DNA from 3 places in the Paraburkholderia sp. BL6669N2 genome. Region 2 is predicted to be linked to each of the others. Evidence: predicted binding sites of a transcription regulator. Region 2 holds the regulator's gene; each other region holds the start of a gene.
What was found. The regulator LexA, encoded in region 2, represses DNA repair genes until DNA is damaged. The targets are predictions, from matches to a motif close to ACTGTATNNNNATACAGT.

Region 1 (3,274 bases), 460 kb from region 2:
CGGGAGAAGGAACTCGGCAAATTGGTACCGTAACTTCGGGATAAGGTACGCCCCTGTAGCCTGACTGGCCTGCGCCAGAAGGGTGAAGGGGTTGCAATAAACTGGTGGCTGCGACTGTTTAATAAAAACACAGCACTCTGCAAACACGAAAGTGGACGTATAGGGTGTGACGCCTGCCCGGTGCCGGAAGATTAAATGATGGGGTGCAAGCTCTTGATTGAAGTCCCGGTAAACGGCGGCCGTAACTATAACGGTCCTAAGGTAGCGAAATTCCTTGTCGGGTAAGTTCCGACCTGCACGAATGGCGTAACGATGGCCACACTGTCTCCTCCCGAGACTCAGCGAAGTTGAAGTGTTTGTGATGATGCAATCTCCCCGCGGCTAGACGGAAAGACCCCATGAACCTTTACTGTAGCTTTGCATTGGACTTTGAACCGGTCTGTGTAGGATAGGTGGGAGGCTTTGAAGCGTGGACGCCAGTCTGCGTGGAGCCGACCTTGAAATACCACCCTGGTTTGTTTGAGGTTCTAACCTTGGTCCGTAATCCGGATCGGGGACAGTGCATGGTAGGCAGTTTGACTGGGGCGGTCTCCTCCCAAAGTGTAACGGAGGAGTACGAAGGTACGCTAGGTACGGTCGGAAATCGTGCTGATAGTGCAATGGCATAAGCGTGCTTAACTGCGAGACCGACAAGTCGAGCAGGTGCGAAAGCAGGTCATAGTGATCCGGTGGTTCTGTATGGAAGGGCCATCGCTCAACGGATAAAAGGTACTCTGGGGATAACAGGCTGATACCGCCCAAGAGTTCATATCGACGGCGGTGTTTGGCACCTCGATGTCGGCTCATCTCATCCTGGGGCTGTAGCCGGTCCCAAGGGTATGGCTGTTCGCCATTTAAAGAGGTACGTGAGCTGGGTTTAAAACGTCGTGAGACAGTTTGGTCCCTATCTGCCGTGGGCGCTGGATATTTGAAGGGGGCTGCTCCTAGTACGAGAGGACCGGAGTGGACGAACCTCTGGTGTACCGGTTGTCACGCCAGTGGCATCGCCGGGTAGCTATGTTCGGAAGAGATAACCGCTGAAAGCATCTAAGCGGGAAACTCGCCTTAAGATGAGATATCCCCGGGGCTTCGAGCCCCTTGAAGGGTCGTTCAAGACCAGGACGTTGATAGGTCAGGTGTGGAAGCGCAGTAATGCGTTAAGCTAACTGATACTAATTGCCCGTAAGGCTTGATCCTATAACAGGTGTGTTTTGCGATGATCGTCAGTGCTTCAGCACTGACGGGCATCCCACCCCCGAAGGGGGCAAGGACACCCAGGTTAAGTGATCGTGTTGTGCCAGAAACAACACAACCCCAACAGCTTTACCCCTGGTGAGCATCACCAGAAACTACTTCTTCCAGATTGGCCGTATTGCTCCACGAGCAGTGCAGCAACAAGTCATGCCTGATGACCATAGCGAGTCGGTCCCACCCCTTCCCATCCCGAACAGGACCGTGAAACGACTCCACGCCGATGATAGTGCGGATTACCCGTGTGAAAGTAGGTAATCGTCAGGCTCCCCAGCAGCAGACAGAAACCCCACCCCAAAAAGGTGGGGTTTCTGCGTTTACAACCCCGCCGCCATACACGGAAAAAACCCACCGTATAACCGCCTTCACTCCCGCCCCATCCGCCGCGCATCCGCGTAGCCCGTCAGTTCCAGATACGCCCGTCCCACATCCACACCTTCGCGCCGCAGGATCCGTCAATTGCGAGGTAAGGGGTCGGCAAACCCGTCTTGACGGAGGAGGCTAGCCAACGATCGCAGTCGGTTGCCAGCGCCTCTTCCTGCGCCAACTTGCCAGCATCCCTCCGTCTTAACATTCATCCCAAAATACTGTATAAATATACAGTGAAAACTCGTCACCTCATGCTTGCTCGATGCCGGGCAGGGCGGAGCATTCCCTAATTCAAGAGCGTGTCTATGGCAGCAGCGATTCAGCTTGCGACGACCGCCCTGTCGTCCCAATTACGGCGTCAGGTATGGCAGGGCAATGAGCTTGCCGAGGCAGATTCGCGTGTGATTTCCAGCGGCTATGCCGCGCTGGATCGGGTGTTGCCGGGACAAGGCTGGTCAGCAGGCGGTCTGACGGAGTTGTTGATCGAGCATGGTGGAGTGGGTGAAGTACGTCTGCTAGCCCATGCACTGTGTCATCTGACGAAACACGCCAAGCGGCATGTCATGCTCGTGGCGCCTCCCTATCAGCCGTGCGCCGCCGCATTGAGAGCTTGGGGTGTCGATGTCGAGCGGGTTTTATGGGTCCGCTCGAGTGAAGACCAGGCCTTGTGGGCCGCCGCTCAGGCCTTGAAGCAGGATGGCATCGGCGCGGTCCTGGTTTGGCTGCCGAATGCTCGTGCCGACAAAGTCAGGCGTCTGCAAGTGGCGGCTCAAGAATCGGCATCGCTGGCATTTTTGATTCGGCCTGTCGAGGCCGCCACGCAATCTTCCCCGGCGCCATTGCGAATGATCTGCGAGCCGCTGCTGCCGGCCAATGCGCAGACGATCAACCGTCGTCAATGGCTGCAGGAGATTGGTTTGTCGATCGACATCTTCAAGCGTCGCGGGCCGCCGCTAGCCGAGCCTCTTCGTCTCGTTTTACCTTTACAAAGCGTCTTGTTGCCGGAAAACGGAGTCGGTGGCCATCAAGGGGCAGAGATCAAACATGCTGTGGATCGCAGTCACATTGCCACTCTTGTCGCTGGAAGCGGTGAAGCCTCTCGCGCCGCTCCCGGATGGTTCGCTCGCGAAGCCGAATCGGCGTGAATCGAGCGACGAGACAAGCCAACTTCACGATGCCGACAACATCGTCGAAGAGCGGTGTTACGCGCTAGCCGACCACGCGCACATCCTGATGCCGGATTTCGACGCACTGCGTGCCGGCGTGCACGCGGGGCATTCGCGTTCATATGCCTTGGCGTTGGCGCCGGGGCTCGAACTGCTTGCTGCCGATGTCGCCCGCGAAACTCAGGCATTCGAAGCCATAGCGCTTGCCTTGCTGACGTACACACCCAAAGTGTCGCTTGCCGACGCGCACACCCTGCTGCTGGAAGTCGGCTCCGGGTTGAGGTTGTTTGGCGGCTTGCGCGCGTTGTTGTCGCGGGTGTCTGCCACTGTGGCGGAATTCGGCTATACGGCGCGCATCGCCTGTGCGCCGACTGCCTGGGGCGCGTGGCTATTGGCGCAGGCCCGCGCCGTTCGGCAGAAGAATCGTTGGCACGTGGTCAAGGAGACCT
Region 2 (3,274 bases):
CTGGTGGTCGCGCCGCGCGCGCCCGAATCCAGCACGCCGGCATTCTTGTACAGCTTGCCGACGAATTCTTTCGCCTTCTGATCATTGCCGCCCGGTTGATGCTCGGCGTACGCCCACGCCGCGAGGTAGTTCCAGCGCGCGCCGCCCGACGTCTTCGGGTTCGGCGTCACGATCGACACACCCGGCTTGATCAGATCGTCCCAGTCCTTGATGTGCTTCGGGTTGCCCTTGCGCACCAGAAACACGATCGTCGACGTGTACGGCGAGGCGTTATCCGGCAAGCGCTTCTGCCAGCCCTTGTCCAGCAAACCCTTGTTCGCCAGTGCGTCGATGTCGTAGGCGAGCGCCAGCGTCACCACGTCGGCCTGCAGACCGTCGAGCACCGAGCGCGCCTGGGCGCCCGAGCCGCCGTGCGACTGCTTGAAGGTGATCGTCTCGCCCGTCTTCGCCTTCCACTCCTTGCCGAACGCCTGGTTGACGTCCTGATACAGCTCACGCGTCGGGTCGTAGGAGACGTTCAGCAGCGTCGTATCGGCGGCGTGCGCCTGCGCCATCACACCGAGCGCGCCCGCCGCGCCCAATGCGAGCGCCGCGATCAGTTTCTTCGTCCTGCCTGCCAGCCCCGTACCTTGGTGATTCATGTCAACTTTCTCCGCGTTGTCCGCTGAAACAGCGTGTGGTGTCATTTCTTGCGTCGCGGTCACGTGCACATGAACGTCAACGGGAGGCCCAGTCTATCGAAGGGCTTTCATCATTAAAAATAATGTTTCTTCATTCTTTAATACTCAAAAGTGGTAATGACAGCTGGATAAGGCGTTGCGGCGCGAAAACGGGTGTTGAAACATCGCTTGACGACGCTGGAACGCCACCCTTCGCCCCGAACTTAAAGTAAAGCTTGAATTGCGCCGAATACTGTATAAAAATACAGTCACCTGTTCATACATACAGTGGCGCCATGACCAAACTCACCGCACGACAGCAGCAGGTTTTCGATCTGATCCGCAGGGCTATCGAACGCACCGGCTTTCCGCCCACCCGCGCGGAGATCGCCGCCGAGCTGGGTTTCAGCTCGGCCAATTCGGCAGAAGAACATCTGCGCGCACTCGCCCGCAAGGGCGTGATCGAACTCGCGGCCGGCGCGTCGCGCGGCATTCGCCTGCTGGCCGGTCCGGAAGACTCGCCGCACCAGTTCACGCTGCCGCACGCCAGCATCATGCAACTGTCGCTGCCGCTGATCGGGCGCGTTGCCGCCGGCAGCCCGATCCTCGCGCAGGAACATATCTCGCAGCACTACGCGTGCGACCCGGCGCTGTTCTCGAGCAAGCCCGATTACCTGCTGAAGGTGCGCGGGCTGTCCATGCGCGACGCGGGCATCTTCGACGGCGATCTGCTGGCGGTGCAAAAGCGCAGCGAAGCGAAAGACGGCCAGATCATCATTGCCCGGCTGGGCGACGACGTCACGGTCAAGCGCCTGAAGCGCCGGCCAAACGGGCTCGAACTGATCGCCGAGAACCCCGATTACGAAAACATCTTCGTGGAAACCGGCAGTGCGGAGTTCGCGCTGGAGGGTATCGCCGTGGGGCTGATCCGCCCCGGCGAGTTCTAACCCCGTTCTAACCCTTTTGCACGTTCGACAGAATAAAAAGCCGCGTCAATGTCGCATCGACACTGCATCAACGCCGCATCAACGTTGCATCGTCTGGAGAGTCTCATGGAACGTCTTGCCCGCCTGCTGCCCTTTCGCCAGTTCGGTCGTCTGCGTCACCTTCGCAAGCTGGTGCCCTGCTCATTGATCGAGGCGGCCACGCGCAGCACACCGTCGCTGTTCGACTCGCCCGAGGCGGCGTCGAGCTTGCCTTCGTCGTTGCCGGCGTTTGCCCGCGTGTCTTTGAATTCCGGCCTGAATACGGCCGAACCGGCGCGTCGCGCGCCGGTGCGGGTCTATCACGGGCCGTCGCGTCTCATCATGGTCGGCACGATGGACGCGGTATGCCGCATGATCGACCGCTGCATCGCCGACGAAGCCAACGTCCACGGCGCGGTGTTCGAGTCGTGATGACCCTGTCTTGAGCGGGCGGCGAGAGATTGCATTGCGTGGGATCGTTTTCGCGTGGCCGTGGTCCACGTTAGATCACACCTGATGGAGAGTCCCACTCGATGGCAGTTCCGAAACATACCCGACGCGGCAGCAGAGGCGGCGCCACAAAGCCGCTGATCGTCACGCTAATCGTGATCGTGGTGATCGCCGCACTGGGGTTTGCTTACGCGTCGCCGTACATCGCGCTGAACAATCTCAAACGCGCGGCCGATGCGCGCGACGCGCAAACGGTCAATCAGTACGTCGACTTCCCCGCGTTGCGTGAGAGCCTGAAGCAACAGGTCGCCGGCCTGCTGACACGCCGGCTTGGCGCGCACAGCAACGGCAATCCGTTGGCCGCCATTGGCGCGATGATCGGCGTCGCATTGATTGGCCCGCTCGTGGATGCCTATGCCACACCGGACGGTGTCGCGGCCTTGCTGAACGGTATGCCGCCGCGCGGCGATCCGGGTGAGCGGCCGCCCGCGCCGCCGGCCGCGAACAATCCGTCCGACGCCGCCGCGACCGCACCGGCACCGGCAGCGCCTCCTGCCGGCAACGCGGTGAATGGGAATGCCAACGCCACGCCCCCGCAACCGCCGCAGACCAGCGCGGGCTATCGAGGGCTCAACGAGTTTGTCGTCACGTACCAGCATGGCGCCGGCGACGCGCGTTACTCGGCGATCTTTCGGCGCGAAGGGATATTCACGTGGAAGCTGGCCGCGGTCAATCTGAACGAGTGATCGCGGCACGTCGGCTTTGTCTTGGCGCGGATCCCGTGATCGCGCCAATTATTTGGCGAGTCGCGGCGAGTCGCGGCGAGTCGTTCAGCGACTTCGTTATGACGTCGAGGCCACCGGGTAGTGAGGCCGGAGTACCCGGCCGCCAGCCGACCGCCCACAATGGCCGACATGCGCATCAAGCCGCCGCTTGCTGCTGCTCCCGTGCCGAAGAACACGCCACCAGAATGCTGCACGAGACACGGTCGAGCAGCGGCGTATTGCCCGCGCCCATCCACCATCGCGACAAACCCGTGCGGCAACGGTGGCCGACCACGACCAGGTCGACATGCAGTTCATTGGCGAGGGTGGCGATCTCATCGATCGGATGGCCGAATGCAAAATGCCCTTGTGCGGTGACGCCTCGCTCGGTGAGCCAGTCAACGCCTTCCTGCAGAATGTCGCGTGCGGTCTTTTC
Region 3 (3,274 bases), 1.9 Mb from region 2:
TCTGTTGAAACTGACAGCTTATTGCTTAGGCGCGGCGATGTCGACGGAAGAGGCACGATTTTGGTGCGCGCGCTCCTCCGAGTTTTCGGACCGCGGGGTGACAGGCCCGTGTTTTAGCTCCGCTTATTAGCTTCGCCGGTTAGCCGGTGTATCAGGCCTCGTGGACCGCAATCCGCGTGTCGCCGAGCAGGACGACCTGACCCGCGCGGATCTTGCACGTTTTACGCGTTTCGACCCGCCCGTCGACGGTGACAGCACCGTCCGCCACCATCATTTTTGCCGAGCCGCCGCTGTCCGCCAGCCCCGTTATCTTCAGGAGATTGTGCAGTTCGACGTAGTCGCCGGTAAGCGTGAAATCGAGGTTGGGCATGGCGTTTGCACCTTCAGGCAAAGGGTTCGCATCATAAGCCAGAAGCTTGCCCTGGATGAAGTTCGCGGTGCGCGCCGCCGTCGTGTGAGCATCTGCAAGCAGATGTTATGCGTTTGTCAGAAAGTGAAACGTTCCGTAACGGTGGTCGTAAAACATAAACTCCACTCGTAAAGTGCAGGTCAGTAGGGAAAGCCTGCTGGATTTTTATCTGGCAGCGAGCAGACCGGGCGAGGCATGCAGACCGCGCTCATGAGCGCTGAAATGCGCAGAGCCGGACCGGTCGCCCGCGTCACGACAACCTTAGAGAGGATTAGCCATGACCCAGATTCGTACGCTTCTGATCGGTACCGCCTTCACGGCCCTTGCTTCCACAGCCGCGTTCGCACAGACCGCGCAACCGGCAGCGGGCGCGGAAGGCCAGCCGCAGGTTCAGATGCAAGTCAATGACGCCGCGCCCGCCGCGCAGGGCGTGCAGCCGGTGACCCCGGCGCCGACGCGTCTGACGGCGTCGGGCTCGACCGACCCGCTGGTGCAGAAGCGCGACGCCAACGCGAAGGCTAACGCCGAATATCGCGCGTCGAAGAAGGCATCCAAGGCGGAGCTGAAGGATCAGCAGAAGGCTGCCAAGCTCCAGTACAAGGAGCAGGTGCGCGACGCCAAGATCAATCAGAAGGCGGATAAGCAGACCGCCAACAACGAAATGAAGATGAACATGCAAGGCCAGACGGGCGACCAGTCGGACGGTGCCGACGTCAAGCATTGAGGCTGAGTTTCGATCGAGCGGCGCGGCGGCGCGGTTTGCCGCCGCGGCCGCTGCGTTACCGGGCTTTTGAGTCCGGGCATCTCGTTTCAACGGAGGTATCGCATGAGCATCGCAAATTCCACGAAGACCACGCTTGTCGCCGCGTTGATCGCGGGCTGCCTGTCGTCCGCTGCATTCGCGCAGGCTAGCGATCCGGCTGCGGCGCCGGTCACCCACGCCGACAAGAAGGCGGCCAAGGAACAGTCGAAGGCGGACAAGAAAGCGTCCGTCGCGCAGGCCACGGCCGACAAGAAGAAGACGGATGCGCAGGCCGACGCCGATAAGGCCGCCGCGGACGCAAACGTCAAGGACGCGAAGAAGCAATAGCAGACTTCGCGCCTCAGGCCGACGCCGGGCGCGCGGACGTCTCGATGTTCTGCCTGCGAAAAATGGCCCGTGTGCACTCGTGCGACGGGCCATTTTTTTGTGCTCGTGTTCGCCCGCGCGGCCCACATGAAATGCAGACCTCGCATCCGGCTAAAAAAGGGTCGCTTGTCGGCGTAGGTTGTATGGATATACAGTATGCGTCGCCGCTCTGAATCCATCCAACGCCTAAACAATCGTGCTCCCAGTCGCCGAACCCGCGCCTTCCCCGACGTCGCCGACGTCCGACACCGCCGCCTGGCTGGCGAAGCTCAACGACGCGCAGCGCGAAGCCGTCGACTACGGCGCCGACACGCCCGTCGCACCGCCCGGCGCGCTGCTGGTGATTGCCGGCGCCGGCTCTGGCAAGACCAATACGCTTGCGCACCGGGTCGCCAATCTGGTGGTAAAGGGCGCCGATCCGCGCCGCATCCTGCTGCTGACCTTTTCGCGCCGTGCGGCGCTCGAAATGACCCGGCGCGTCACGCGCATCGCCGGCGCCGCGCTCGGTGCACGAGCCGCGCTCGCGCAAGGGCTGACGTGGTCGGGTACCTTCCATAGCGTCGGCGCGCGGTTGTTGCGCGAATACGCGGATCTGATCGGTCTTGCGCCGGCCTTCACGATCAACGACCGCGAGGATTCCGCCGATCTCATGAACCTCGTGCGCCACGAACTCGGCCTGTCGGCGAAAGAGCGGCGTTTCCCGGCCAAGGGCACGTGCTTTGCCATTTACTCGCGCGTCGTGAACACCGGCGCGTCGCTCGGCCAGGTGCTGGACAAGGCGTTCCCGTGGTGCCGCGAATGGGAAGCCGACCTACGCATGCTGTTCGCGTCTTACGTTGAAGCGAAGCAGAAGCAGAGCGTGCTCGACTACGACGACCTGCTGCTCTACTGGTCGCACATGGCCGCCGAGCCGGCCATCGCCGCCGACCTGTCGGGACGCTTCGATCATGTACTGGTCGACGAATACCAGGACACCAATCGCCTGCAGGCGTCGATCCTGCTCGCGTTGAAACCGGACGGCCGCGGCCTGACCGTGGTCGGCGACGACGCCCAGTCGATCTATTCGTTTCGCGGCGCGACCGTGCGCAACATTCTCGATTTCCCCGCGCATTTCGATCCGCCGGCCAAACAGGTCACGCTGGAGCGCAATTACCGCTCGAGCGCGCCGATCCTGGCGGCGTCGAACGCGGTGATCGAATTGGCCAGCGAGCGCTACACGAAGAATCTGTGGACCGACAAGGCCTCCGCTCAGCGCCCGCGTCTCGTGACCGTCGCCGATGAGGCGGATCAGGCGCGCTACATCGTCGAGCAGGTGCTGGAAGCGCGCGAGCAGGGCATGAAGCTCAAGTCGCAAGCGGTGCTGTTCCGCGCCGCGCACCACAGCGCCGCGCTGGAGATCGAACTGACCCGGCGCAACATTCCGTTCGTGAAGTTCGGCGGGCTGAAGTTTCTCGATTCGGTGCACGTGAAAGACGTGCTTGCCGTGCTGCGTTGGGCGGAAAATCCGCGTGATCGCGTGGCCGGGTTTCGCGTCGTGCAGTTACTGCCCGGCGTGGGACCGGCTACCGCGGCAAAGGTGCTCGACGAGGTCGCCGCGCGCGCGGGCAGCGGCAACCCCGCCGACACCGCCGGCGGCGCGCTGGCCGCCTTCGCCGCGCCGGCTCGGACGCAGGAAGACTGGCATCCGTTCGTCAAGCTGATGTCGAGCGTGTACGGGCGCCAGACACCGTGGCCCG

Region 1: the regulator LexA is predicted to act here: its motif matches at 1,877-1,894, upstream of imuA (translesion DNA synthesis-associated protein ImuA).
Region 3: the regulator LexA is predicted to act here: its motif matches at 1,677-1,694, upstream of B0G80_RS10915 (ATP-dependent helicase).

Annotation. Positions count from the first base shown of each region.
Region 1 covers NZ_QUNA01000001.1:4,204-7,477, forward strand. The annotation lists rRNA gene B0G80_RS00020 (23S ribosomal RNA) at 1-1,236, shown strand, start outside; rRNA gene rrf (5S ribosomal RNA) at 1,444-1,557, shown strand; gene imuA (translesion DNA synthesis-associated protein ImuA) at 1,965-2,804, shown strand; gene B0G80_RS00035 (DNA polymerase Y family protein) at 2,704-3,274, shown strand, end outside.
Region 2 covers NZ_QUNA01000001.1:467,019-470,292, reverse strand. The annotation lists gene B0G80_RS02115 (sulfate ABC transporter substrate-binding protein) at 1-641, opposite strand, end outside; gene lexA (transcriptional repressor LexA) at 956-1,606, shown strand; gene B0G80_RS02105 (hypothetical protein) at 1,712-2,056, shown strand; gene B0G80_RS02100 (DUF2939 domain-containing protein) at 2,158-2,820, shown strand; gene B0G80_RS02095 (universal stress protein) at 2,996-3,274, opposite strand, start outside.
Region 3 covers NZ_QUNA01000001.1:2,398,616-2,401,889, reverse strand. The annotation lists gene B0G80_RS10930 (RNA-binding S4 domain-containing protein) at 152-370, opposite strand; gene B0G80_RS10925 (hypothetical protein) at 687-1,133, shown strand; gene B0G80_RS10920 (hypothetical protein) at 1,236-1,499, shown strand; gene B0G80_RS10915 (ATP-dependent helicase) at 1,735-3,274, shown strand, end outside.